Regions from separate parts of the Mesorhizobium sp. P160219 genome, predicted to be linked through region 2. Evidence: predicted binding sites of a transcription regulator. Region 2 holds the regulator's gene; each other region holds the start of a gene.

Region 1 (5,572 bases), 310 kb from region 2:
GCGCATCGTCTCGATCAGCACGGCCAGCTGCAATTCGCCGCGGCCGGAAACGAAGAACGAATCCTTGTCGGGCGATTCCTCGATCTTGAGCGCGACATTGCCTTCGGCTTCTCGCAGCAGGCGGTCGCGGATGACGCGGCTGGTCACCTTGTCGCCTTCAGTGCCGGCGAGCGGCGAATCATTGACCAGGAAAGACATGGTCACGGTCGGCGGATCGATCGGTTGCGCATGCAACGCCTCGGTCACCGCCAGGTCGCAGAACGTGTCGGCGACGGTGCCTTTGGACAGGCCGGCAATGGCGACGATGTCACCCGCCTGCGCCTCTTCGATCGGCTGGCGCTCGAGGCCACGGAAAGCGAGGATCTTGGAGATGCGGCCGGTTTCGATCTGGGTGCCGTCATGGTGCAGCACCTTGACCGCCTGGTTGGACTTCAGCGTGCCGCTCTCGATACGGCCGGTAATGATGCGGCCGAGGAATGGATTGGCTTCCAGGATGGTGCCGATCATGCGGAACGGGCCGGGATGAACGGTCGGCTCCGGCACATGCTTGATGACGAGGTCGAACAGCGGCGCCAGGCCCTGGTCCTTCGGGCCTTCCGGATTTTCCGAGACCCAGCCATCGCGGCCAGAACCGTAGAGGATCGGGAAGTCGAGCTGCTCGTCGGTGGCGTCAAGCGCTGCAAACAGGTCGAACACCTCGTTGACCACTTCGACGTGGCGGGCGTCCGGACGGTCGATCTTGTTGATGACGACGATCGGCTTCAGGCCGACCTTGAGCGCCTTGCCGACGACGAACTTGGTCTGCGGCATGGGGCCTTCGGCGGCGTCGACCAGCACGATCGCCGAATCCACCATCGACAGGATGCGCTCGACCTCACCGCCGAAATCGGCGTGGCCGGGCGTGTCGACGATGTTGATGCGGGTGTCCTTCCAGTCGACCGAGGTCGCCTTGGCCAGGATGGTGATGCCGCGTTCCTTTTCGAGGTCGTTGGAATCCATGGCGCGCTCGGCGACGCGCTGATTGTCGCGGAAGGAACCGGATTGCCGCAGCAATTGGTCGACGAGGGTGGTTTTTCCATGGTCGACGTGCGCGATGATCGCGATATTACGAATTTTCATTTTGTGGTCTCGGGAGCGTTGCAGGCAGCAGGCCAGAAGGCGCCGCCTCTTTCGGTTGCGCGGCTCATACAGGGTTTTTCGCAATTGCGAAAGAGGAGGCGCACCACCAAATACTCATCAAATCTTAAGCATCTCGGTGTGAGATGGTTTTGTTAACCAAGGCGGGAACCTTTCTGGGCCCGGGTAGTTCGAAATTCATGACCGACAAACTCAACCGATTTTGGCCCCTCATCGCTTCGGTCGCATTCGCTGCCGTGCTGGCGGCCAATGCCGCTCAATCGGCCGCCACGGTGAAGGAAGCCAATCCGGCTTCGTCGCCCGACCGGACGGCCGAGCAGATGTTTGCCGACGCCCCTGATGGCGTCGACCCCGTGGTCACCGGCCCGGTCAGCGCCTCTTTCAAGCAGAGGCAGCGGGTTGCAGGCTGCGACAGCGCGGTGTGGCCGAAGATTCCGACGGTTTGCTACCCGGACTGACGGCTGCCCATTCCAGGCATAGCGATCCTTCGCACCGGCCCAAAGGCTTACGCCGACCGCACCGGATCGAGCGTCACCTTGTAAAGCTCGATGTCGTCGCGATCCATCAGCCGCACGGTCAGCTGCTCTGTCGCCCCTGAAATGTCCACCAGGCCAAAGAACTGCAGGCCGGCCGAGGGTGGCAGGTTCTGGCCCTGTTCGGTGGTCGGCGCCTTGATGAATTTCAGCTCCGGGCCGAAGGTCATGTCGAAATCATTGGGACCGAAGGTACCGGCGTGGATCGGGCCCGAGACGAATTCCCAGAAAGGATTGAAATCCTGGAACCGCGCCTTGTCGGGGTTGTAATAGTGCGCCGCCGTGTAGTGGACATCGGCGGTCAACCAGACCGTGTTGGTGATGCCGGCAGTCTTGATGTAGCGCAACAGGTCGGCGATCTCGAGCTCGCGGCCTTTGGGCAGGCCATTGTCGCCATTGCTGATGGCTTCCGCGCCGACCTTCTTGGCGCCGTCGTCCCAGACGACGAGGCCGAGCGGCATGTCGGCGGCAATGATCTTCCAGGTCGCCCTGGAATTCGTCAGCTCGCGCTTCAGCCATTTCGTCTGCTGTTCGCCCAGCATGCGTGACTGCGGCGTCATGTCCTCCTGCATGTCGGCGCCGTTCGGGCCGCGATAGGAGCGCATGTCGAGGAAGAACACGTCGAGCAGCGGCCCATGCGCGATCTTGCGGTAGACGCGGCCGGGCTCGGACGGCTCGTAGCGGATCGTCGTCATCTCATGGAAGGCGCGCGCCGCACGCGCCGCGAGCACATGGATGGATTTTTCGGTGTAGCGGCTGTCGGCGCCGAGATTCTTCGAATCCGACCAGTTGTTCAGCACCTCGTGATCGTCCCACTGGTAGAAGGTCGGGCAGATGGCGCTCAAGGCCAGAACGTTTTTGTCCATCATGTTGTATTTCCACTGGTCGCGGTACTCATCCAGCGTCTCGGCCACCTTGCGCTTGCCGTCGATCAGGACGACGTTTTTCCACTTGCCGCCGCCAGGCAGGTCTACCTCGTCCTTCATGGCGCCATCGGCATAGATGGTGTCGCCGGAATGCAGGAAGAAATCCGGCGTGTGCCTGGCGATGGTGGCGTAGGTTTTCATGCCGGTCTCATCGATTCCCCAGCCCTGGCCGGCCGTGTCGCCCGACCAGGCGAATTTTATGTCGCGCTTCGAGGCGGGTGCTGTGCGGAAACGGCCGACGATCGGTTCGGAAACGGCGTTGATATCCGACAGGTCGGCGGCAGTCATCCGGTAGAAGATATCCTGGTCGGAGGCGAGTTCGGTAAGCAGGCGCTTGACCGTGAAGTCGCTGGCCGGCGAGGTATCGAGCGGCGCCAGCCGCGTCGCATTGGCGAAGTTTTCCGTCGACGACACTTCGAACATGACGCGCGAAGGCCGGTCGGTGCGCGTCCACACCATGCCGCTCGAGGCATCGACATCGCCGGACTGGACGCCATGGGTGAAGGCCGGGCGCTGGCTGGCGCGCGAATAATAGGGCAAAGCGAGCCCCGATGCGCCGAGCAGACCGGCGGCGCTGGCAGAGGTGACGAAAGCGCGGCGGGTCAACGAAAGCTTGTTCATGGCTGTCTCCTGATGGCTTGAACGTTCGCCACCAGCGTCCTGCTTCAATGTTTCAGCCGCATCTCGGAAAGATGAAGTTTTGATAACAGTGAACAGGCGAGTGATCTCCCCCCTTGAGGGGGAGATGTCGCCGAAGGCGACAGAGGGGGTCGCCGCGCGTGAAGCGCCGACTTCCTCTTTCGTCACAAAGAACGCTGAGCCCCGTCGGACCGACCCCCTCTGGCCGCTTTGCGGCCATCTCCCCCTCAAGGGGGGAGATTAGCGCCCAGCGCCTTACGCCGCTTGCGGCTCCGGATCGAAAGCCGGCCTGCTCGTATTGATCAGCAGCGACAGACACGCGGCCACGATCGCCGTCATGCCGGCGATCAGGAAGGCCAGTTCGTAATTGCCCTGCAATTCGCGCATGGTGCCGCCGAAGGCGGCGGCGGTGGCGGCGCCGACTTGGTGGCCGGCTACGATCCAGCCGAACACGATCGGGCCGCTGCGGTCACCGAAGGCCTCGTTGGCGAGCCTGAGCGTCGGCGGCACGGTGGCGATCCAGTCGAGACCGTAGAGCACGGCGAAGATGATCAGGCTGGTCGCCGAGAAGCCGGAATAGGGCAGATAGATCAGCGCCAGGCCGCGAATGCCGTAGTAGACGCCGAGCAGCTTGCGCGGGTCGAAACGGTCGGTGAGCCAGCCCGAGAGCGTCGTCCCGATCAGGTCGAAAATGCCCATAAGCGACAGCAGGCCCGCGGCCTGTACCTCGGGGATGCCCATGTCGCCGCAGAAGGAGATCAGATGCGTGCCGACCAGCCCGTTGGTGGTGAAGCCGCAGATGAAGAACGTGGCGAACAGATACCAGAAGACGCGGGTGCGGGCAGCGCGGCGTAGCGTGTTCAGCGTATGCGCCAGGAAATTGCCTTGCGATGCCGGCGATACCGGCGGCACGTCATCCGCCCCGGCGCCATAGCGCACCATGCCGATCGAAGCGGGACGCTCCGGAACCAACAGCCAGACCAGCGGCAGAAGACAGGCGGTGGCGATCGAGACGGCGATAGCGACGGGCTGCCAGCCGCCCGACTGGGCGAGCGATGCCAGCAGCGGCAGGAACACCAACAGGCCGGTGGCGCTGGAGGCCGACATCAGCCCCATCACCAAGCCGCGATTGGTCTTGAACCAGCGGTTGACGATGGTGGCGCCGAGCACGGTGGCGACCGCGCCGGAGCCGATGCCGGAAAACACGCCCCAGGTGAGGAACAGGTGCCAGGGCTCGGTCATCAGTAGGCTGAGCGCGGTCGAGCCCGACATGATCACAAGCGAGGCAAGCAGCGTGCGGCGCAAGCCGATACGCTCCATCAATGCGGCGGCAAACGGCCCGGTCAGGCCGTAAAGGAAGATGCCGATCGCAGCGGCAATCGAAACCGTATCGCGCCCCCAGCCGAAGCTTTTATCCAACGGCAGCATCATCACCGAGGGTGCGGAACGAAGCCCGGCCGCGATCAACAGGCAAAGGAAGATGACGCCAACCACGACGAAAGCGTAGCGCTGGCCAAAGGGACGGGATTGAGCTATCATGTTACTGACCGGTACGTTGCAGGGTGAGGACATGTATACGTACCGATCGGTAACACGTCAATCGAGTCATACCATGCCAACGGACAAAAATATTGAACTGACCATCAAGGACGGTCATGCAGCCGCACCGCCCAAGGCTGCCAAGAAAATCCTCGACGTGGCCTACGACCTGTTCTACCGCCGCGGCATCCGGGCGATCGGCGTCGACGAGATCGTCAAGCGCGCCGGCGTCACCAAGCCCAGCCTGTACCGCAGCTTTCCCTCCAAGGACGAGCTCGCCGCTTCCTATCTCAGGCAATATGACCGTGAGTATTGGGAGCGTTTCGACGAAGCCGTGGCTGCCCATCCCGGCGACCCGCGGGCACAGCTCAGGGCTTTCCTGACTCGCGTCGGCAAGCGCACGCAAAGGCCGGACTATCGCGGCTGCGGCATGACCAACGCGGCGGTGGAATATCCCGAACATGGCCATCCGGCGCGCGTCGTCAGCGAGGCCAACAAGCAGGAGTTGCGCCACCGCCTGCGCGCGATGGCCGCAGCGATGGGCGCTAAAGACCCTGAGACGCTCGGCGACGGCCTGCTGCTGTTGATCGAAGGCGCCTATATCAGTGGCCAGCTCTTCGGCCTCGGCGGCCCGGCGGCAGCGGTCGCCCGCAACGCCGACCTGCTGATCGAGGCGAGCTTGAAGAAATAGACCTCTTGCGATCCATTCCAACCGCAAGCAATATCGCTGTCATGTCAGCGATCAAAACAGAATCGCAGGTAACGACTTGAACATTGCTCAGACGATTTTGGACGATC
Region 2 (5,572 bases):
ATGGCCATGAACATCACCGCGATCGTGCTTCGGCGCCGGTTCGAGCGGCGCTGGTAGAAAAAAGGCAATTTGGTATGAACATCATGACCGAACAGTCCCTTGAAAATGCAGTGGGCGACAAAATGAACGCCAAGTCGAACGAAGTCATCAAGATGCGCGGCGACAAGGTCGGCGTCTTCTACGGCGAGAAGCAGGCGTTGTTCGACGTCAATCTCGACGTCCGCCAGAACCAGGTGACGGCGCTGATCGGCCCGTCCGGCTGCGGCAAGTCGACCTTCCTGCGCTGCCTCAACCGCATGAACGACACCATCGATTCGGCGCGGGTGACCGGCAAGATCACGCTCGATGAAGACGACATCTACGACAAGAACATCGATGTCGTCGAACTGCGCGCACGCGTCGGCATGGTGTTCCAGAAACCCAATCCGTTCCCGAAGTCGATCTACGAGAACGTCGCCTACGGCCCGCGCATCCATGGGCTGGCCAAGCGCAAGTCCGACATGGACCAGATCGTCGAGCAGAGCCTGAAGAAGGCGGCGATCTGGAACGAGGTCAAGGACCGCCTGCAGGAGCCCGGCACCGGCCTGTCCGGCGGCCAGCAGCAGCGCCTGTGCATCGCGCGCGCCATCGCCGTGTCGCCGGAAGTGATCCTGATGGATGAGCCCTGCTCGGCGCTTGATCCGATCGCCACCGCCCGTGTCGAGGAGCTGATCGACGAACTGCGCCAGAACTACACGATCGTCATCGTCACCCATTCGATGCAGCAGGCGGCGCGCGTGTCGCAGCGCACGGCGATGTTCCATCTCGGCTATCTCGTCGAGGAGGGCGCAACCGACAAGATGTTCACCAACCCCGACGACAAGCGCACCCAAGATTACATTACCGGCCGCTTCGGCTGAACCTTCCGGCGGGTGAATTTCAGGCACGAGGACCAAGATCATGGGTGAACATACCGTCGCCTCCTTCGATGAAGAGCTCGGGCAGATCAGCAAGCTGATCCGCGACATGGGCGATCTGGCAGGCTCGATGGTCAGCGGCTCGACCAGGGCGCTGCTCAATTCGGACAATGCGCTGGCACAGCGTGTCGTTTCCGACGACGCCATCATGGATGCGCGCCAGCGCGAACTGGACGACCGCGCCATCACGCTGATCGCCAAGCGCCAGCCGATGGCCAACGATCTGCGCGCCGTGGTCGGCTCGATCCGCATGGCCGGCGACCTCGAGCGCATCGGCGATCTCGCCAAGAACATCGCCAAACGCGTCGGCACCGTGGGCTTGAGCGTCACGCCGCGCGACCTCTCGCACTCCATCGATGCCATGGCGCAACTGGTGCTGATCCAGGTGCAAGGCGTCGTCGAGGAATATGCCGCCACCGATGCGGCAGCTCTTGCAAAACTCAGGAATGACGACGAGCGCATCGACGTCAAATACACGTCCGTGTTTCGTGAGCTCTTGACCTACATGATGGAAGACCCTCGCAACATCACCGCCTGCACGCATCTCTTGTTCTGCGCCAAGAATCTTGAGCGCATCGGCGATCATGTCACCAACATCGCCGAAAATGCGTATTATGTGCTTACCGGCCAGCAATTGCCCGCCAATCGTCCGAAGCAGGACGAGACGGCGATGGCCACGCCGGCCTGATGAGGGTGAACTGCCTATGATCGCGCCACGCATCATGGTCGTGGAGGACGAGGAGCCACTAGGCGTGCTCCTCCGCTACAACCTCGAATCCGAAGGCTATCAGGTCGAGGTGGTGACACGCGGCGACGAGGCCGAGATCCGCCTGCAGGAAAACGTGCCCGATCTCCTGGTGCTCGACTGGATGGTGCCGGCTGTTTCCGGCATCGAGCTCTGCCGGCGGCTTAGAGTGCGGCCCGAAACCGAGCGGCTGCCGATCATCATGCTGACCGCGCGCGGTGAGGAAAGCGACCGCGTGCGCGGCCTGTCCACCGGTGCCGACGACTATCTGGTCAAGCCATTCTCGACGCCGGAGTTCATGGCGCGCGTGAAAGCGCTGCTGCGCCGCGCCAAGCCGGAAGTGCTGTCGAGCGTGCTCAAGGTCGGCGACATCGTGCTCGATCGAGAATCGCACCGGGTCTACCGCAAGAAGAGCGAGATCAGGCTCGGACCGACCGAGTTCCGGCTGCTCGAATTCATGATGCGCCATCCCGGCCGCGTGTTCTCGCGCAGCCAACTGCTCGACAATGTCTGGGGCGAGACGATCTATATAGACGAGCGAACCGTCGACGTGCATGTCGGGCGGCTGCGCAAGGCCGTCAACAACGGCCGCATGCCGGATGTCATCCGTACCATTCGCGGCGCCGGCTACGCTATTAGGGAAGACTAGGATGCTGCGCGTCGCGCCGTTGCCGGCCATTCAGGCGACATGCTTGCCGGATTTCGCCTGAATGCCCGGCGCGAAAATCTCCTGGTCGACGAAGCCGAGCGCGCGCATGGCGCAGCCTTCGCGGATCAGCGGCAGCTCGTTGGGCTCGGTGTCGAAGGAGATCGATTTCGAGTGCTGGCCGCCGGCGGTCTGGGCGATCGCTTCGCGCAATGCCGGTTCGATCAGGTCGAAGGCGGCGGCGCTGACGCCGACCATGGCGACGGGTGCCGGATCGATCAGAGCAAACAGGCTGCCGAGGCCGAAGCCGAGCGCCTCACCGGCCCTGCGATAGGCTTCGCGCTCCGGGCCATCGGTTTCGCGGGCGCGCGCGGCGAGTGCGCGCATATCAGCGTCGCCGATATCGACCGGCTCGGCATCCTCGCCCATCATTTTGGCGCTGCGCCAGATGGCGTAGTTTCCGGCATAGGCCTCGACGCAGCCGCGCCGCCCGCAGCGGCAGAGCGCGCCGCCCGGACGGTGGATCATGTGGCCGAACTCGCCGCCCGAGGAATGGGTGCCGGTGAACAGTTCGCCTTTCAGCACCAGTCCCATGCCGATGCCGTGCGACAAGAGGATGGCGATAAAGTTGTCGCGGTAGCGCTCGGGCTGGCGCCATTGCAGCGCCACCGCCATCATATTGCAGTCGTTCTCCATGGTGGCCGGAATGCCGAATTCCACTTCCAACATGTCGGCGAAGGCAATGTCGGTCAGTGGCGTGATTGGCGACCACAGCATGGCGCGCGCCTGCGAATCGGTGATGCCCTGGATGCCCATGGCAATGCGGGCGATGCTCTGGACATCGAGGTCGGGATCCTCAAGCCGCCGCCGGACGATTGCTACGCATTCGCCAATCAGCTCGTCGCGCGGCTTGGTCAGCGTGTCCAGCCGGCGCTGTTCCTCGGCGACGACGTGGCCGGCATAGTCGATGACGGTGACGGACAGGAAATTGAGCGACAGCACGACGGTCATCACCGCCGCCGCTTCCGGGTTGAGGCCAAGGCCGACCTGCGGCCGGCCGCGTTTCAGTGCGCCTGTCTCGCCAGGTTTGCCTTCAATCAGGACGCCTTCTTGAATCAGATCAGACGAGATTGCCGATATGGTCGAGTGGCTGAGGCCGGTGGTCGCCGCAATCTCGGTCCGCGACGGCTGGCCGGCCCGGCGCACGGCCGAAATCACCATGGCACGGTTGCGACGGCGCAGATCGTCGTGGCGGATTCCAACCGACATTTGTTTCCTCCCGGCCTCCTCGCGCCTCATGATAGTGAAGGCGTTCGACGGCACCAGCCAAATATTGGCAGACGCCGGCAGCCCTGTCATTGTTTATTGCGGACCTCGAAAAAATTCGGCAAGGCCATCAGAATCCATCAGAATCGATGTTGACAGCGCCTTATCATTGAACCAGTATTTTTTCGAGGCTCGAAAAAATAGGGCCTCTGTGTGCCGGCCCTCGGGCCAGTTTTGTCGCGCCGCACGCGGCGCAGGGAGGATTATGATGAACAGATTTGCAGCCGCCATGCTGGCGGGTGTCGCCATGTCGCTGGCGCTGATGTCGGTCGCGCAGGCGAAGGACAAGGTCATCGGCGTGTCGTGGTCGAACTTCCAGGAAGAGCGCTGGAAGACCGACGAGGCGGCGATGAAAACGGCGATCGAGGCTGCCGGCGACAAGTACATTTCGGCCGACGCGCAGTCCAATCCCGGCAAGCAGCTGACCGACGTCGAAAGCCTGATCTCGCAGGGCGCCAACTCGCTGATCATCCTGGCGCAGGACGCCTCGGCCATCGGCCCGGCGGTGCAGAAGGCGCTGGACGAAGGCATTCCGGTCGTCGGCTATGACCGCCTGATCGAGAACAAGGACGTCTTCTACCTGACCTTCGATAACAAGGAAGTCGGCCGCATGCAGGCCCGCGAAGTGTTCAAGGCGAAGCCCGAAGGCAACTATGTCTTCATCAAGGGCTCGGGCTCGGATCCGAATGCCGATTTCCTGTTCTCGGGCTCGATGGAAGTGCTCAAGGAAGCCATCGACTCGGGCAAGATCAAGAATGTCGGCGAGGCCTATACCGATGGCTGGCTGCCGGCCAATGCCCAGAAGAACATGGAACAGTTCCTGACCGCCAATGACAACAAGGTCGATGCCGTGGTTGCGGCCAATGACGGCACCGCCGGCGGCGTTGTCGCCGCGCTGACGGCGCAGGGCCTTGCCGGAACGGTTCCGGTCTCCGGCCAGGACGGCGACCATGCCGCTCTGAACCGCATCGCGCTCGGCACGCAGACGGTGTCGGTGTGGAAGGACGCGCGCGAACTCGGCAAGAACGCCGCCGAGATCGCCTCGCAGCTTGCCGATGGCAAGAAGACGGGCGACATTGCCGGCGCCAAGGACTTCACCACGCCTGGCGGCAACACCGTCAAGTCGCTGTTCCTGACCCCCGTCGCGATCACCAAGGACAACCTCAACGTCGTCATCGACGCCGGCTGGATCAAGAAGGACGAAGTCTGCACGGGCGTCGCCGCCGGCAGCGTCGCGGCTTGCAACTGATCTCGACGACTTGAAGAAATGAGGCGCCGCGGCTGTCAAGCCGCGGCGTTTTCTCTACGAGAATTGTGTGTTTCCGCCATCGGCGGCAAACTTCTAGGCTGTGGTCCGGCATCCGCGCCAGACGGCAAGCCGCTGGAGGACATCATGACCGACACGACCTCAAATCCGCAGGCCGATACGGCACGAGCGTCTGAACTCGGCGCGGTCGCCCGGTTCCTGAAAGCGACCGAGCTCGACACGCGCATGCTCGGCATGGTCGGCGCGCTGCTGGTCATCTGGGTCGGCATACATATCCTGTCGGGTGGGCTTTTCCTGACGCCGCGCAATCTTTGGAACCTGTCGGTGCAGACGTCCTCGGTCGCGATCATGGCGACCGGCATGGTATTGGTCATCGTGATGCGCAACATCGACCTTTCGGTGGGCTCCGTCGAAGGCGTGATCGGCATGATCATGGGCGTGGCACAGGCCGAATTCCTGATTCGCGTCATCGGCTTCCAGCTTGGAAACCCCTGGCTCTGGATCGTCGCGCTTGCCGCCGGCGTGGTGCTTGGTCTGCTGATCGGCGCGTTCCAGGGCTTCATCATCGCCTATATGCAGGTTCCGGCCTTCATCGTGACGCTTGGTGGCCTGCTGGTCTGGCGTGGCATGGC
Region 3 (5,572 bases), 5.0 Mb from region 2:
TCGTGGTGCCGCCAACGCCCGCTCCGGCGCCCGAACCGGCTCTGGGCGATGCCGCCACCATGTATTCGGCGCGCGTCGATGAGGGCTTTTCATTGCCGGCAATCCCCGTGGCCAAGCTCGATCCGAAGTTCGTGCGCCAGATCGTGGACGATCCGACCGGCGAAAAACCCGGCACGATCGTCGTCGATACATCCGAGCATTTTCTCTATCTGGTGCGCGACGGCGGCAAGGCAATGCGCTATGGCGTCAGCCTCGGCAAGGCCGGGTTTGGCTGGACCGGCAGCGCCGTGATCCAGGCGCGCAAGAAATGGCCGGTGTGGACGCCGCCGCCCGAAATGATCCAGCGCCGGCCGGAACTGGCGAAATATAAGGACGGCATGCCGCCGGGACCGCAGAGCCCGCTCGGCGCGCGTGCGCTCTATCTGTTCCGCGACGGCAAGGACACGATGTACCGGCTGCACGGCACGCCGGAATGGGATTCCATCGGCAAGAACGCGTCGTCGGGCTGCGTGCGCTTCATGAACCAGGACATTATCGACCTCTACAGCCGGGTCAACGGCGTAGCCCAGGTCTATGTGCGCCCGAACCTGTCGGCCGCAGGCAAGATCATGGCCGTGTCGAGCCGGACCGCCGAGCCGATCGATGCCGGCGTGCCAAGGGATGCGGAGATTTTGAAATAGGTGCCTTCACGGCATCGCTGATCGCCGACAAACGTTTAGAGGCGGACGCGCCGGGCGCGTCCGCCTTTCCGTATACGGCTACTTGTTGGCGAGGCCCGGAAGCGTGACCTGATAGACCAGGAACATGGTGTCGACATCGGCGCCGTCGTCGGCCTTGTAGGGCGCGCCGACCTGAAAACCGTCTTGGGTGAGAAAGTCGTTATCGTTGCCGACGAACAGGAAATAGTCGTCGGGCAGCGCCGGATCGAGCAGGCTGACCACAGACATTGCTTCCCACTTCTCCGAGAGATTGTTCTTGTCGTTCGGCTTGCCGTCATGCAGGCCGAAACGGCCGAGTTCCTTGTTGTCGTTGATGTCAATGAACGGCGTCAGCTTGGCCGGGGTCACCGAGGGGTCGAGCACGCCCTTGGGCGCCAGCGGCTTGTCGGCGGCATCGAAGGCGCCGCCGGCAATGTCGGTGGCGCCAGAGACGTCGACGACGAAAATCTGGCGCAGCAGCGAAGTATCGCCCTTCACCCCCTGGCCGTTGCCGCTGTCGCGCGCCAGCATCAGGAAGGTCTTGTCGGACAGCGCCACGATTTCGCTCTGCGCGGCGACCTTGGTCTTGTCCTTGGCGTCCTTGAACACCGGCAGCGGCACGGCATATTCATGCACCAGCTTGAGATGGGCCGGGTCGGAGGCGTCGTAGACCAGGGCCCGGGTGTTCTGGCGCGTCGCGGGCGAATCGCCGCCATCCTGGCGGGGCGCCGACTGCAGCACAGCGATCAGCGACTTGCCGTCCGGCGTCAGCGCCATGCCTTCGAGGCCTTGATTGTTCTGGCGGCCGGTTTCGGGATCCTTCGGATCGGGTTCGGCTGCACCGGGGCCCGGATTGTCGGAGGCGAAGTTCGGCGCGCCCTTGCGCATCGGCACCAAAGCGGCGGGCGGCTGCGTTGCCGACAACAGATGGCCGTCGGCCGAGAAGCGGTAGATGTTGGGGCCGTATTCGTCAGAGATGAACATGGTGCCGTCGGGCAGCCGCGCGATCGCCTCATTGTCGAGCGCCAGCTTGCCATTGGCCTCGGGCAGGATCGGCAGGTCGCCATTGGCCGCGCGCACGCCGTTGAGCGGATCGAGGCCGGTGGCGTCAGCGCCCTTGTCGTCGGTGAGGAGCAGGGAATCGGCAAGCGTCGCCTTGACGCCTGTCTGTTCCTGGCCGGAGGTGGGCGTGGCGCCTAGTGCTACCGGCGTGAACTCGATGCGAATAGTGTTGAGGCGCGGCCGGTAATCGGTGGTGCCGACGACATTGTAGCCACGGTCCGGCAGCAACCAGAGCGAGCCCTTGTAGCCGTCCGCGCCACGGGTCCAGCTTGCGGCGTCGATGGACATGCCGGAGCCGGAGCCGAAGGTCTCGCCGAACTTGTCCTTCTGATCGGCCGGAATGCGGCCGACGCCGACCAGGCCCTTGTTGACGAAGCCACCAACGGTGGCGGTGCTGTCGGCAAGGGCAGGGGTCAGGGCGGTAAACAGCGCCAGCGCGGCGCCGAGCGACACGGTTCGGTGCAGATTTTTCATGGGATAACCTCTTTGTGACGGAACGGGCCGGAACGGCCGGATGACGAAGCCGCCGCAATCGACGATGCCGCGCCCACCGATGAGCGGTCTAGGACGCGAAGATGATAGTTGCGTGACAGACCGTGTCGCACGCGCTCCGGAACCATTTTCCAGCCTGATCCGTTGCACGCGAGCCCAAGCGTCGCCTGCGATGGCCGGTCGAGCCCCGGGCCCAGGAGGGATAAATGGGTTTCGATCAGTATCACGAGCCACCGGAAGAACTGACGCAGGAGGTGCGGACCTTTGCCCGCATGATCACCTCGTTGATCGAAGAGGCCGAGGCGATCAGCTGGTACGAACAGCGCATGTCGGTCGAGAAAGACCCTCAGGCCAAGGCGATCATGAAGAACGCGCAAGGCGAGGAGTTCAAGCATTTCGGCATGGATCTGGAATTCCTGCTGCGCCAGAAGAAAGACTGGCGCACGGAACTGAAGGAAATCCTGTTCACCACCGGCGACATCGTTAAGGCCGGCGAGCGGGGCGAGAAGAAGGTGGATTGAGGCCCGCCGGCCTTCCGCGGCGGATCAATCGCTGTCGCGGGCGATCAGCTCCAGCGGCCAGACTTCGCGGATGATGCGCGGACCTTCCGGGCCGGCAAAGGCGGGAAGCGAGGCCAGCAACATTTCGGCCAGCCGCCGGCCCATCGGCTCCAGCGACGGACGGAAGGCGGTCAGCGCCGGCGAGAAATAACGGCAGAGCGGCGTGTCGACGATGACGATCACCGCGATGTCGTGGCCGGGCCTGATGCCCATTTCGGCCAGTGCCTTGCAGCCGCCGAGCGCCATTGCGTCATTGTTGAAGATGATGGCTGTGGGCCGGTCCTTGGAGAGCATCACGCGCGGCGTCACCTGGTAGCCTCCGGCCTCGTTGATGAAGCCGTCAGCGATCAGGCCGGGGTCGACTTCGATGCCATGCCGCTCCAGCGCCTTGCGGTAGCCGTCGAGGAACAGGTAGCCGAAGTTGAGATCAAGCGAAGGGCGGATGGCGGCAATGCGGCGGTGGCCGCGCGCGACCAGCCGGTCGACGGCTTCATCACCCGCCCTCTCGAAATCTATATCGAGCGAAGGATAGGTGTCGTCGCCGGATTGACTTCGGCCAAGCGTGGCGAAGGGAAAGCCGGCCTTGCTGAGATAGTCGATCCGATCGTCTTCCCGCCGTGTATTGGCCAACACGACCGCGTCGGCCCGGCGCGTCTCAACAACGCGGCGCAGCCTCTCCTGCTGATATTGACCGGGCTCACCCATGACGACCATCAAATCCAGGCCATACTCGGCAAGCCGGCCTTGCAGACCGATCAGGAACGGGATGAAGAACGGTTCGCCATATTGCTGGTCGCCCGGATGCGGCTGCAGCATGAAGGCGATCGAATGGGTGGTGCCTTGCCGCAGGCTGCGGCCGGACTGGTTGGGCGAATAGTTCAATTGCTTGGCGGCGGCGAGCACGCGCTGGCGGGTGTCGGCATTGACGTCGGCGCGGCCGTTCAACGCCCGCGACACGGTGCCGATCGAAATGTTCAGGTGACGCGCGAGGTCATGGATGCTGGACGCCAAGGACAGTTCTCCCCCTGTCTTGGCTAGCACCGGCTGCCGCCCAGGCCAAGGCTTCGGGATGGTTTTCGCTGGCAGCCGATTGACATTCTACGCCATCGGGTGTGTTCTCGTAAACGTTTACGGAAAAGCGTTTACGGTGATGCCGGAAATGCCGTGACATTCGGTCTGGAGGGACCGGACGGGAGGAATGCCGGATGATGAATGCCGTCCTCGTTGGCTGTGGTGCGATGAGCAAGGCCTGGCTCGATGCCGCGAGGCAGATCGGCGGGTTGGCCATTGTCGGACTTGTCGATCTCGACGCCGAACGGGCGCGGGCGAGGGCACGCGAATACGGGCTCGATCGCGCCGTCATCGGCACCAGCCTCGATCAGGTTCTCGACCAGACCAGGCCCGACGCGGTGTTCGATGTCGTGGTTCCAGCCGCCCGGCGTGATGTCGCCTTTGCCGCCTTTGCCCATAATTGCCATCTGCTGACGGAAAAGCCGCTGGCCGATACTCCAGAAAATGCGCGCGCCATCGTCGATGCGGCACGTAACGCGGGGCGTATCCATGCGGTCGTGCAGAACCGCCGCTACGTCGCCAATGTCCGGCGCATCAGGCGCTTTCTCGACTCCGGCGCCATCGGCAAGCCAACCAGCATCCATGCCGATTTCTTCGTCGCGCCGCATTTCGGCGGCTTCCGCGAGGAGATGGCGCATGTGCTTTTGCTCGACATGGCGATCCATACTTTCGACGCCGCCCGCTACATGGTCGGCGGCGATCCCGCCGGCGTCTTTTGCCAGGAATGGGAGCCGGCGAATTCCTGGTACCGGCAGGGATCGTCGGCCAGCGCTATCTTCGATCTCGGCGGCGGCAAGCGCTTCACCTACGCAGGCTCTTGGTGCGCGGCGGGCTTCCGCACCAGCTGGGAGAGCACGTGGCGCATCGTCGCCGAGCACGGCAGCCTGGTCTGGGACGGCGAGGACGGACTGAAGGCCGAGGTTGTGTTGTCGGTCCGCGACGGCCTGTTCGACCTGACCCAGCCCATCACAGTACCGCCGCTCGATTCCGCCGACCGCGTCGGCGGTCATCTCGGCATCATCAAGGATTTCATCCACGCCATCGAGACCGGCAGCGAGCCGGAAACCCGTGGCAGCGACAACATCAAAAGCCTGGCCATGGTTTTTGGCGCCATCGAAAGCGCCGAGACCGGACGGCGCGTCGCAATCACACAGGAAGCATCATGATGCCAAACCCGCTTCTCGACATCCGCATCGGCACCATGGTGCGGGCCAATCTCGAAGACCCGGCCGCCTACATCAAAGAGATTCTGCCGCTCGGCTTCGAGAGCATCCAGCCCTTCTTCTGGCAGACGCTGGGCGGCAAGGATTTGGCGCGGCTCGCCGGTGAGATTGGCGAGGCGATCGGCGATGCCGATGTCGCCGTGTCGTCGATCGGCGTGTTCGGCAATCCGCTGGAGGATGGCGAGGTCGATCGCGGCGTGCTCGCGGCCTGGGAAACCGTCATCGACAACGCGCATCTGTTCGGCGCCTCGACGGTCAGCGGCTTCACCGGCCGCCTTCGCGGCAAGAAGCTGACCGACAGCCTGCCGCGCTTCCGTGAGGTCTGGGGACCACTGGCCAAGCGCGCCGCCGACAAGGGCGTGCGCATTGCCTTCGAAAATTGCGCCATGGATGGCAACTGGGCGGCCGGCGACTGGAACATCGCCCACAATCCCGATGCCTGGGAGTTGATGTTCAACGAATTGCC
Region 4 (5,572 bases), 2.9 Mb from region 2:
GAAAGTCTTAGCGAACCACGTAGGGCAGCAGGCCGAGGAAGCGGGCGCGCTTGATCGCCTTGGCGAGTTCGCGCTGCTTCTTCTGGCTGACGGCGGTGATGCGCGACGGCACGATCTTGCCGCGCTCGGAAATGTAGCGCTGCAGAAGACGCACGTCCTTGTAGTCGATCTTGGGCGCGTTGGCGCCGGAGAAAGGGCAGGTCTTGCGGCGGCGATGGAACGGGCGCCGGGTCGGGATCTGATTGATGTCGACCATTATTCTGCACCTCCTTCAACGCCTTCGCGCGGACGGCGCGGACCACGATCGCCACCGGCGTCGCCAAAAGAGCGCGGCGGACGATCGCCACGGTCGCCGCGGTCACGGTCGCCGAACGAGCGCGGACCACGATCGCCACGGTCGCGGTCGCCGAAGCCGCCGCGTTCCGAGCGCTCTTCGCGCTTCTGCATCATGGCCGACGGGCCTTCCTCATGCGCCTCGACCTTGACGGTCAGGAAACGCAGCACGTCCTCGGACAGGCCCATCTGGCGCTCCATCTCGTTGAGCGCTGCCGGCGGGCAGTTGAGGTCCATAAGCGTGTAGTAAGCCTTCCGGTTCTTGTTGACCCGGTAGGTGAGGGACTTCAGTCCCCAGTTCTCGACCCGGCCGACGGACCCGCCATTTGCGGAGATGACGCCCTTGTACTGTTCGACAAGCGCATCGACCTGCTGCTGCGAGAGGTCCTGCCGGGCAAGGAACACATGTTCGTATAGAGCCATAGTGGTTCAGTGCCTTTCTTCGTTTCTCTCCCGGATCCTCGCGGCAAAGCCTCTGCAACTTCTCTGACCCGCTGGTCCCGAGGGGGCGGGGAAGAAAGGAGCATTTCGAGACGGTCGAGAGCGGAGACACGGGAGGCGGAAGCGCTTCTGGCTTCACACGAAGGTTTTGGGTAAAACCTCCGGCCCTCCGTTCAGCCCCCAGCAAGGACCGGCAGATTGCGGGCGTCTATATAGCAAATTGGCTGGAAGGCAAGGGTAACGCATGCTCCGGACAGCGTCCTGGCGTCGCAGACCAGGCATCAACTCGTATGCGGGGTACCACCGTTGATCGTTTCGGGGAAGAAGTCCGGAGCCGCCTTACGCTTGCCGAACATCATGTCGTATTGCAGCAGGCGGAAGTCGTTGATCGCCGGATCGATGTCCTTCTGCCGCGCCCAGTCCGGCGTGGCCTCACCTGACGGTGTCAAAAGCAGATTGCGGTCGACGACGCGATAGCGTTCGCGCAGCGCGCCCAGGAAGCCGGTGTAGTAGGGGTGCGTGATCCCGGCCGTTGTCAGGATGTGGTAGGGCAGGAAGGCCGGGCTCACCGCGCCCATATCCTGCGCCGGACCGGTGCGGTTAGACCAGATGACCAGCGGCGTCTGATGATGCTCCAGTGCCGCCTCCGGCGTCGGTTCCTTGCGCGGCGCGACATTGTCCTTCAGGTAACCGGTTTCGACATAGACGGGGCCGAGCGGCGGCAGATGGTCGCCGAAGAAGGCGATGACCGTCGGCCGCTCGCGCTTCTTCGCCCATTCGATCAATCGTTCGAGGCCACGGTCGGCATCGGCGGAGCCTTCGGCGTAGCTGAGCAGCGATTCCCGCGCCCATGTGCTGATCGGTGCCGCGACCTTGTGGGTCGGATTGTAATAGCGGTACGGCTCGTAGGGACCGTGGTTCTGCAGGCTGACGGCGAAGAAGAACACCGGCCGCTCGCTGGCGTCGGCCTCTGCGATGATCTCGTCGGTCATCGACGCATCGGAAGCCAGCGGCCCGCGCTTTTCCAGTGGCGGCAGCGTCTCTTCCGAGCGGAATTCGTTGAAACCGAAATCGGCATAGACGGCGCCCCTGTTCCAGAACCAGTTGGTGCCCGGATGGATGGCGCGCGCCCGGTAGCCCTCGCTTTTCAGGAAGGTCGCCAGCGACGGCGTCGGCGTGCGCACATATTGCTGGTAGGGGATCGAGCCCGCCGGCAGGAAGGCATTGGAAAAGCCGGTCAGCGCCTCGAATTCGATGTTGGCGGTCATGCCGCCGAATTCCGGCGAGAACATATAGCCGGAACGCAGCGCCCGCACATTGGGGATCGGGTCAGGCGTGATTGTGACGCCGGGCAGCTTGGTCGGATCCCAGAAAGATTCGCTCATCACCACGATGATGTCGGGTTTCTCATCCGGTACCGAGGCCGCCACATCAGGCCTGTCGATCGCGTCGATCGCCTTGTCGGAATAGCCCGCCGGCGCCGAGACATGCGCCATCGGCACGTTGAGCGCGAAGGCCAGCGCAAACCCGTTGGAGGCGTAGTTCTCCTTCTGGTCCCACATGATCGGGATGATCTGCAGCCGGTCGCGGGTCCACGAGAAGGTGGCGTAGTCCATAATCGAGACGAAGAAGGCGAGCAGCGGCACTGCCAGCGTCAGCCGCGCCAGCCGCCCTTTGCGGCTGAGGATCGGAACCTTGCGGCGCCACAACCGCCAGCCATAGATCAGCAGCGACAGGCCGGCGACGATGCCGACCGCCATGGCGAGCGCCGTCCAGGGCCGTTCGCGCACCAGGAGCGGCATCAGTGCCATGATCTGGCGCGAATAAAGAAAATCGGTTGGGTAGAGTGGATCGCCGAGATAATGCGACTTCTGGTGCCCGACAAAGGCTAGCGCCAGCGTCAGCGGCGCCACGATCATCAGGCTCTGGTGACTGCGGCCAAGCACGGCGTCCAGTCCCATCAGCACCAATGCAAAGACAATGATGGTGGTCCAGCCCGGCTTGAATGGCTGCAGGAAGAAGTCGACTGTGCCGAAGAAGTCGCCGCGCACGATCCATTCGATGGCGAACACCAGGATGGCGGAGGCAAGCAGCGTGACCAGACCGTAACGGATGACCGGCCATCTGCGCCCCGGCAGGTAGCCGGTGGACGGATCGTCTTCCAAGAACTGTGGCGCGGGTACGGCCGCGCCCTTCCTGATCCTAGCCACGTCTCTTCCCCCGGCCCAAGCAACGCGCATTTCCACTCGCGCCACCGTTCTGTCATAGAACTGTCATGCAAAAGCTAGCGCCTGTGGCGAAAATAAGAAGAGCCAGCAAACGATTCGTGAGCGGTTTTCATCAGGTGTGATCGGCAAAAAGCCTTTGGGAACAGGGACTCGAGGTCAGCTCCGGTTCAAGCGAGAGCGGAAATGCCGCCTCCGGGCTTGACTTGACGGTCCGCCTTGCGTCACAGGCAGGAAAAATCAGCCGCTGGAGAGCGCCCAAATGGCCGTCGCATTCACCTTTCCGGGACAGGGCAGCCAGGCTGTCGGCATGGGCAAGGACCTCGCCGACGCCTTCCCCGAGGCACGCAGGGTGTTCGAGGAAGTCGATGATGCGTTGGGCGAAAAGCTGTCGAAACTGATCTGGGAAGGCCCGGAAGAGGCGCTGACCCTGACTGCCAATGCCCAGCCGGCGCTGATGGCGGTCTCGCTGGCGGGAATCCGCTCGCTGGAAGCGCGCGGCTTTTCGCTGAAGGACAAGGTTGCCTACGTTGCCGGTCATTCGCTCGGCGAATATTCCGCCCTTGCCGCGGCCGGTTTCGTTTCGGTCGCCGATGCTGCCCGGCTGCTGCGCATCCGCGGCAACGCCATGCAGGCGGCGGTGCCGGCCGGCGAGGGCGCCATGGCGGCGATCATCGGACTGGAACAGCCCGACGTCGAAGCCGCTTGCACCGAGGCCGCAACGGGATCCGGCAAGGTCTGCCAGATCGCCAACGACAATGGCGGCGGCCAGCTGGTGATCTCCGGCGCCAAGGCAGCGGTGGAACTCGCCGCGAAACTGTGCACCGAAAACGGCGCGAAGCGGGCGCTGATGCTGCAGGTCTCGGCCCCCTTCCATTCGGCGCTGATGGCGCCGGCGGCCGATGTCATGCGCGAGGCGCTGGCCGGGGTGACCAAGAATGCACCGGTGGTGCCCGTCGTCTCCAACGTCACTGTAGTCCCGACCAGCGACCCCGACGAGATCGCGCGCCGCCTGGTCGAGCAGATCACCGGCCGCGTGCGCTGGCGCGAAACGGTGGAGTGGTTCGGCGCCAATGGCGTCGCCACGCTGTTTGAGATCGGCGCCGGCAAGGTGCTTTCCGGCCTGGCGCGGCGGATCAGCCGCGACATCGCCACATCGGCCGTCGGCACGCCGGCCGATGTCGAGGCGGCGCTGGCCGCGCTTGCATAATCCACTGGCGATTCAACCCCTCCCGTGGGAAGGGTGTTCTCTTAAGATCAGGAGACGAAAATGTTCGAACTGACCGGCCGCAAGGCGCTCGTCACCGGCGCATCGGGCGGCATTGGCGAGGCGATTGCCCGGGTGCTGCATGCGCAAGGCGCCATTGTCGGCTTGCACGGCACCCGCGTCGAGAAACTGGAGACCCTGGCCGGCGAACTCGGCGACCGGGTAAAGCTGTTCCCGGCCAATCTTGCCGACCGTGACGAGGTCAAGGCGCTTGGCCAGAAGGCAGAAGCCGAACTCGAAGGCGTCGACATACTGGTCAACAATGCCGGCATCACCAAGGACGGCCTGTTCGTGCGCATGGCGGACGCGGATTGGGACAGCGTGCTGGAGGTGAACCTCACCGCCGTGTTCCGGCTGACCCGCGAGCTGACCCATCCGATGATGCGCCGCCGCCATGGCCGCATCATCAACATCACCTCGGTGGTCGGCGTCACCGGCAATCCTGGTCAGACCAATTATTGCGCCTCCAAGGCCGGCATGATCGGCTTTTCCAAGTCGCTGGCGCAGGAGATCGCCACCCGCAACATCACCGTCAACTGCGTCGCCCCGGGCTTTATCGAATCGGCCATGACCGACAAGCTCAACGACAAGCAGAAAGACGCGATAATGGCCGCGATCCCGACGCGCCGCATGGGCACGAGTGTTGAAGTGGCGTCGGCCGTCGCCTATCTCGCCTCCAACGAGGCAGCCTACGTCACCGGCCAGACCATCCATGTCAACGGTGGCATGGCCATGATCTGACAGGATATTGCCGGGTGATAAGAAGACATGGCCGGCTTGTGAAAAGAGACCATTTCGCCTTGGACCTCAGCCATTTTTCGTGTAATGCGGCCCGCAACCCGGCGGTTCGGGCAAAAACCGGTCCGGCATCGTTGCGTTTCCGGCAGGACCATCTTTCAGCTTGATTAGCGGCATTCTGCCCGCTAACGAAGACAGACAAACAAAAGACGAGGATGCCCCAAATGAGTGACACCGCAGAGCGCGTCAAGAAGATCGTCATCGAACATCTTGGCGTCGATGCCGACAAGGTGACGGAGCAGGCGAGCTTCATCGATGATCTGGGCGCGGACAGCCTCGACACGGTCGAACTCGTCATGGCCTTCGAAGAAGAGTTCGGCGTCGAGATTCCGGACGATGCGGCCGAGACCATCCTGACCGTCGGCGATGCCGTGAAGTACATCGACAAGGCTTCGGCCTGACACTATCCGCAGTCATCACCGGGGAGGACCTGCGATGAGGCGTGTCGTCGTCACGGGCCTTGGCCTGGTTTCGCCGTTCGGCATGGGCTTCGAGCACAGCTGGAAGG

Evidence for each region. The regulator PhoB, encoded in region 2, activates phosphate uptake and scavenging genes when phosphate is short. The targets are predictions, from matches to a motif close to TGTCATNNANCTGTCAT.
Region 1: a site for PhoB is predicted at 3,289-3,305, ahead of AC3EMP_RS02500 (alkaline phosphatase D family protein). Genes of this name have one in related genera too.
Region 3: a site for PhoB is predicted at 2,336-2,352, ahead of AC3EMP_RS25445 (esterase-like activity of phytase family protein). Genes of this name have one in related genera too.
Region 4: a site for PhoB is predicted at 3,035-3,051, ahead of AC3EMP_RS14690 (LTA synthase family protein). Genes of this name have one in related genera too.

What each region holds. Positions count from the first base shown of each region.
Region 1 is NZ_JBYNWG010000001.1:504,288-509,859, forward strand. It holds gene typA (translational GTPase TypA) at 1-1,119, opposite strand, end outside; gene AC3EMP_RS02495 (hypothetical protein) at 1,263-1,595, shown strand; gene AC3EMP_RS02500 (alkaline phosphatase D family protein) at 1,643-3,217, opposite strand; gene AC3EMP_RS02505 (MFS transporter) at 3,491-4,774, opposite strand; gene AC3EMP_RS02510 (TetR/AcrR family transcriptional regulator) at 4,848-5,465, shown strand; gene AC3EMP_RS02515 (hypothetical protein) at 5,542-5,572, shown strand, end outside.
Region 2 is NZ_JBYNWG010000001.1:192,405-197,976, reverse strand. It holds gene pstA (phosphate ABC transporter permease PstA) at 1-57, shown strand, start outside; gene pstB (phosphate ABC transporter ATP-binding protein PstB) at 75-899, shown strand; gene phoU (phosphate signaling complex protein PhoU) at 940-1,644, shown strand; gene phoB (phosphate regulon transcriptional regulator PhoB) at 1,661-2,350, shown strand; gene AC3EMP_RS00965 (ROK family protein) at 2,381-3,616, opposite strand; gene xylF (D-xylose ABC transporter substrate-binding protein) at 3,882-4,922, shown strand; gene AC3EMP_RS00955 (sugar ABC transporter permease) at 5,067-5,572, shown strand, end outside.
Region 3 is NZ_JBYNWG010000001.1:5,230,283-5,235,854, reverse strand. It holds gene AC3EMP_RS25450 (L,D-transpeptidase) at 1-680, shown strand, start outside; gene AC3EMP_RS25445 (esterase-like activity of phytase family protein) at 759-2,234, opposite strand; gene AC3EMP_RS25440 (ferritin family protein) at 2,459-2,773, shown strand; gene AC3EMP_RS25435 (LacI family DNA-binding transcriptional regulator) at 2,798-3,823, opposite strand; gene AC3EMP_RS25430 (Gfo/Idh/MocA family protein) at 4,018-5,049, shown strand; gene AC3EMP_RS25425 (sugar phosphate isomerase/epimerase family protein) at 5,046-5,572, shown strand, end outside.
Region 4 is NZ_JBYNWG010000001.1:3,053,588-3,059,159, forward strand. It holds gene rpsR (30S ribosomal protein S18) at 8-256, opposite strand; gene rpsF (30S ribosomal protein S6) at 256-756, opposite strand; gene AC3EMP_RS14690 (LTA synthase family protein) at 1,056-2,984, opposite strand; gene fabD (ACP S-malonyltransferase) at 3,262-4,209, shown strand; gene fabG (3-oxoacyl-[acyl-carrier-protein] reductase) at 4,270-5,007, shown strand; gene AC3EMP_RS14705 (acyl carrier protein) at 5,229-5,465, shown strand; gene fabF (beta-ketoacyl-ACP synthase II) at 5,500-5,572, shown strand, end outside.